DNA from 2 places in the Paenibacillus sp. FSL R5-0341 genome. Region 1 is predicted to be linked to the other one. Evidence: predicted binding sites of a transcription regulator. Region 1 holds the regulator's gene; the other holds the start of a gene.
What was found. Region 1 encodes LexA, which represses DNA repair genes until DNA is damaged. Its sites were predicted from a motif close to CGAACATATGTTCG; they were not measured.
Positions count from the first base shown of each region.

Region 2: addB (helicase-exonuclease AddAB subunit AddB) is a predicted target of LexA. The motif match lies at 1,345-1,358, and genes of this name have one in related genera.

Region 1 is NZ_CP150241.1:3,760,058-3,763,274, reverse strand. It holds gene MKX75_RS16765 (aldehyde dehydrogenase) at 117-1,418, shown strand; gene lexA (transcriptional repressor LexA) at 1,529-2,155, opposite strand; gene MKX75_RS16755 (LysM peptidoglycan-binding domain-containing protein) at 2,451-2,828, shown strand; gene MKX75_RS16750 (DUF896 domain-containing protein) at 2,924-3,133, shown strand.
Region 2 is NZ_CP150241.1:4,597,036-4,600,252, forward strand. It holds gene addB (helicase-exonuclease AddAB subunit AddB) at 1-1,280, opposite strand, end outside; gene MKX75_RS20630 (class I SAM-dependent rRNA methyltransferase) at 1,506-2,882, opposite strand.

The DNA.
Region 1 (3,217 bases):
TTCAAGTACTTTCAAATTAATGTTTCATTTGTATGTTGAAAGTTTCATATAAAAGAGGTATACTTTAATTAAATTTTGAGCAATTTAATTTTAAATAATTAATTGGAGATGTTAATATGGATCAAGCAAAACAACTGGTGACAGAACAACGTACATTTTTTTATACAGGTCAAACTAAAAATATCGAATATCGGATTAATGCGCTTCAACAGCTTAGAAAGGGAATTGAAAAGTATCAGCAACGGATTCAAGATGCACTTCGGGCAGATTTGAACAAATCTGAGGCGGAAGCTTACGGTTCCGAGATTCGCATTGTGCTGGGAGAGCTGGATTTCGCATTAGAACACCTGCAGGAATGGGCTGCACCAAAACAAGTCCCAACGAATTCGGCTATGCCGGATGGGGTGAGCACCATTTACCCTGAACCATACGGAGTGGCGCTTATTATTGCACCTTGGAACTATCCTTTCCAACTGGCCTTCGGTCCACTGATTGGAGCAATTGCAGCCGGTAACTGTGCAGTTATCAAGCCATCTGAATTAACACCAGCCGTGTCTCGTCTGACGTTTGATCTGATTCAGGAGATCTTCCCACAGGAGTATATTGCCGTTATGGAAGGGGAAGTTGAGGCTAGCACAGCATTGTTGAAAGAGAAGTTTGATTATATTTTCTTCACAGGCAGTACAGGTATAGGCCGCATTGTTATGAAGGCAGCTGCAGAGCACCTGACTCCTGTAACTCTTGAGTTGGGCGGTAAAAGTCCTGCTATTGTCCATAGTGATGCAGATCTGAAGCTGGTAGCCCAACGTATTGTTCGTGGTAAGTTCCTGAATGCTGGGCAAACTTGCGTTGCTCCAGATTATTTGCTTGTACATGAACAAGTTCATGACGAATTGATCAATCTGATTGGCGCAGAGATCAAAGATAAATTTGGAGATGATGTGCTCCAGAACGCTGATTTCCCGCATATTGTCAACGCACGTAACTTCGATCGGTTATCGAAATTCCTCACAGATGGTACAACGCTCTTAGGTGGACGTTCTGTACGTGAGCAATTGCTTATTGAGCCGACTGTGCTTGGAAATGTGAACTGGGAATCACCTGTCATGCAAGAAGAGATATTCGGTCCGATTCTTCCTGTATTTACGTACAATGACCTCAACCCGATGCTGGATGAGATTGTACGCCGGCCAAAACCATTGGCGCTATATCTCTTCACACAGAATGAGCAACTGCAGGAACAGGTTCTTAATCAAGTATCCTTCGGTGGGGGATGTATTAATGACACACTTTCTCATATGACATCACATTATCTCCCGTTTGGTGGTGTAGGAGAGAGTGGTATGGGCTCATATCACGGACAACAGAGCTTTGATGTATTTTCCCATCACAAAAGTGTTCTGAAACGCAGTGAATAATTAGCCAATAAAATAACATAAACATGAAAAAAAGAGGTTGTCCTGTTCATCAGGACAACCTCTTTTCGTATTTCATGCATTGCATCTAATTTTGTTACTCAAGTTAAATATTAATGAATATCTCGGAAAAGGCCGATGACTTTACCCAGAATACTAACATGTTTCAAACGTAAAGGTTCAAAGGTCGCATTCTCCGGTTGAAGGCGAATATGATCTTTCTCTTTATAGAACGTTTTCACTGTAGCTTCATCATCTTCAGTCATTGCGACTACAATATCACCGTTATCAGCAGTTTGCTGTTGACGGACAATAACATAATCTCCGTTAACGATTCCAGCTTCCACCATACTATCTCCGACTACCGAAAGCATAAATACTTTCTGTTCGCCTACATAATGCGTAGGAAGAGGGAAGTAGTCTTCAATGTTCTCGGTTGCAGTAATCGGAACACCCGCTGTAACCTTACCAACGACAGGAATACGTGCAACGCTATGAGCAAATTGATGAGAGTGCTCCGATTCTTCCTGGCTCAAAAGCTCAATAGCTCTTGGCTTGGTAGGGTCGCGTCGGATCAAACCTTTTTTCTCCAAACGATCCAAATGTCCATGTACTGTTGAGCTGGAAGCCAGTCCAACCGCTTCACCAATTTCTCGTACGGAAGGAGGATACCCCTTCAACCGGACTTCATTTCGTATAAACTCCAGAATAGCCTGCTGCCTGCTGGATATCTTCGACATACCGTATCAACCCCATTTTAGTAACGTTTGGGAAAATTATAACATAGAACCTCCGTTCGTACAAACATAAGTTCTAAATAAAATGCCATTAAATCAGTGTTTTTTAACTATTAGAACAGAATTTGTCCAAAAGTCGGAGCAAAATACTGCAAATGCTTTATACATGACTTCAATTCAGATATTTCTCCTTCGAAAAATAAGCGAACAATTGTTCTAAAAACCTATTGAACAAAACAAGTGTTCGTGTTATATTGATTCCAACAGATAGGAACAAACGTTTGGAGGCGGCTATTTAATGAGATATTCTACTTATCAAAGCATTTATGAACCGATGAATTCGGAACTGGTGAAGTCTAACATAGGGAACTACAAGAAGGTTTTAGCACGTTTCAAGATTTCTTCATGGATGTTAAAGGTAGCCATTACTTCTTTGATTATATTTATTGGATGCAGCACTGTTTTAACTGTATTTGCTGGCAATGAGAATGATGTTCTGCCTGGAGGAAAGATAGCCGTTTCACAAGGGGAAACATTATGGAGTATTTCTTTGGAACATAAACCGATGAATATGGATACACGTATTTATATAGAAGCAATTAAGAAAGTGAATCAACTTCAGACGACTTCGATCCAAGTGGGACAAGTTTTAGCTCTACCGCAATTTGCAGAATAAAATGCACATGAATGAGTGTTAGTGCGTGTCAGCTTGACAAGCTGCCTTTATCATGGCAAAGTTAATATGACTTTGTATTTTTGGAGGGGACAAGCTTGGATATAGATAGTCTGGTAGCACGCATTAATGAATTGGCTCGTAAGCAAAAGTCCACTGGTTTGTCAGAGGAAGAACTTGCTGAACGTGCCGAACTAAGAGAGATTTATTTGAGTAATATTCGCAGCAATTTCAGACAGCAACTGGATACCATTGAGATTGTTGATGATGAGAATGACAAAGGCCACCAAGGCAAACTCAAACACTAACGAAACCTATGATATCATTTATGATATTTAGGTTTCTTCCTGTTATTTTGAGTGTGCAATCTATAGGGGGAAATGTTGGTTTAC
Region 2 (3,217 bases), 840 kb from region 1:
TGGTCCATATCTTCACGGGTTATGGAACCATCACGCGGAAGCAACAGATCCGTTTTGACACAGCGAAATACATCCTCGTAACGCCAATGGCGACGAACAATATCCAGTGCGGAACGGATAAACTCAGATAATGGATGATGAAGTTCATTTCTTCTGCGGTCCAGAAAGACGGGTACGCCATAATCCCTAAATAGCGGTTCAGCTATATCAGCGTAGGTATCCAACTGGCGGACAAGTACCGCCATATCCCGATAACGCGCACCTTCGTTTTGTGCCAGGCGCCGCATCTCACGCAGTGCTCCCTCCATCTCAGCTCGACGGTTCTCCGCTGCAACCAGGCGGATTCCGGAATCAAGGCCATCACTTTTCCACCGAATTCGGCGGTCGAACCCAGCCTCTAGATGAGCAAGTCCTGGACGATCCCTGTATCTCGGTGGAATCTCTGAATCTAGCACAGTTATATCGCTCGGTACACCCAGTTCTTCAGCCATTCCTTTCAGGCGCGCGTAGGCACTCGCTGTGGGATAAAACAATTCCAGTTCTCCAGGCAGCGCACCGTGATCATATGGACGATCCAATGTCAGTGCAATCGTCACGGAAGAGGACTGCAACATGAGTCGACCAATCACACTCATCTCCTGTGGCGTGAATCCCTGAAAACCATCAATCCAGATCTGGGCATCCTGCAGCAATGCACTTTCCGACAAACGCTCTGTCAGCTCGGTCAACGTGTCTTCATCATCAATATATAATTGGGTCAGTTCCTGTTCATAGTCACGATATATTAGATTCAAGTCATGCAACTTGTCCTCCAGAATCGGCGAAGTGGATGAGATATTCCCTCCAGACAGCCCTTCTTCCAGCAAGGATGGATCAACTTCATAACGTTTAAATTCACTATATAAGTCATTTAATTCGCCTATAAAACCCAGCTGACTGCCGGATGCACCAAACAGCTTCAATTCTTCCTTACGGCGCTGGATGACTTTGTATAGCAGCATCTTCTTGCCTTCGGCTCCGATCGGAATACGAGCAGAACCGCCGGCTTCCTGCATTACGCGGTAGGCTAACCGGCGAAAGCCAAGCACTTCTGCGCGCATTGTACCTTTAATTGCTCCTGAAGACACCAATGATTGCTCCGTTCGAAAAGAACTCTGTTCCGGAACAAGTAAAATCAAAGGTTTACCTTGCGGCTCCTTTTGCAGCAGGGATGTAATTTCCCGGGTAATCAGCGAGCTTTTGCCGCTGCCTGCCCGACCAATAACAAAACGAACGGACATGTCTAATCCTCCAAACCACACGTACAAGATTTTAATTCCCAGTATAACATATCTGACTTGGTTCGGAACATACGTTTGCCACTATCCGGTAAAACCGGAGAACATCTCCGTTAACACGGCAAAAAGCCCGCAGCTGTTCACACTGTGGACTTTTGACTGAAAGTATCATTCATTTAAACTTTACTTTACCTTACGAGAGATTAAAAAAAGTGAGAAGAGACTCTTCTAATTCTTTTTACTACGCACTTCGAAAATAGCAAATTTCAGGTAATGTCCCTCATCCACGCCCAAAATTTGCGGATGATCCTTACCAGCTGCTTTCCAGTCGATTAGACGCAGCACTTTGCCTGCATCTTCCGCTGCATCCGCAATCGTATCCAGGAAGAGGTCTGGACGCATGTGATATGAACAGCTAGCTGTTACCAAATATCCGCCCTCATTAACCAGTTTCATTCCTTGCAGGTTGATATCCTTATATCCACGGCACGCACCTTTAACTGCTGATTTCGTTTTGGCAAACGCAGGAGGATCAAGGATGACCACATCAAAGGTTTTACCGCCAGCTGCAAGCGCTTTGGATGTATCTACTTTTTGTTCACCAGCACGCGCACGTGCAGTACGTTCATCCAGTCCTTTCACTTGCTCACGCAAGTACTGGAATGCATCGGCAACTACGAATTCGACCCGGTCGGTGAATCCGTTCAGCTCCACATTCGTTCGTGCACTCTCAATGGCATGCTCTGAAATATCAAGACAAGTCACTTTTTTGGCTCCATATTTGCAAGCATTCAACGTGAAGCTACCCGTGTGAGAGAAGCACTCCAGTACGGTGGCACCGTCCCAATAAGGGAATGTAACCACCTTACCACTTTTATTCACAGGCAAGAGCTGCTCTGTACCATCCTGCTCGGTCTGTTGAAGTGTAATTCCACTCTTATAGCCCCAACCCTTCATGAGGGGTTCGATCGCTGCACGATTCTCACGTTGGTCGAAGAAGTAACCTGTCTTCTGGCCTTCCACGATATCCACTTTAATGAGAAGTCCATTCTCTGTAACGGTGACATGCCGCGGGCACTCCCCGTACAGCGGGCCTTTGGTCTGCTCCAAACCTTCCAGTTCACGAATCGAGACATCACTGCGCTCATAGATGCCTTCCGGCTGCATCACTTCAATGAGTGCTTGTACAATGGCTTCACGGCAACGATCCATGCCGAGTGTAAGCAACTGTACAACGAGAATGCTGCCGAACCGGTCAACGATCAATCCTGGCAGAAAATCAGCTTCTCCGTATACAAGACGGTACGCCTCTCCATCCTGGATAAAGCGTTCCCGATGACGCAAGCAATCGCGGAAACGAGCTGCAAAGAACGCCGTGTCCATCTGTTCGGACTCCAGCGGTTGATACGATACAACCCTTACAGTGATCTGAGATGCAGGATTATAATAACCTGTCGCCAAATAGCGACCTTGATGATTCAATACATTGACCAGATCTCCCGGTTCCGGGTTTCCGTCAACAGAGGCAATTTCATTGTTAAATATCCATGGATGCGCATGTTCAAGCCGCTTTTTGCGACTGCGTTCGAGTGTAACTGATGGCAAGGTAGATCCACTTCTTTCATAGTTAGTTAAAAAGATAGGTTTGGTGCGGCGCGTAGATGGCGTTTCGGTTACGAATCGATCTTCCGATCGCTGTTGTCTCCAGATTTTTTTGATTCCCTTTTTTAAAGGGAAAATCCGGAGACAAAGGCGCACGCTTCGCTTCTTCAGATTCGATTTCGTCCCCTCCACTACGTTTGCACGAATCACCGTATCTTTCGAATTGGGGTGCGACAGTTAAGATGCTTTAGTGACGAATTGTTACTACGGTCGCTTTATTTAAATGACGTTACGGTTACGGATTGGTTTTGAGCGTTTTTATTCTTTTTTTGGACTTC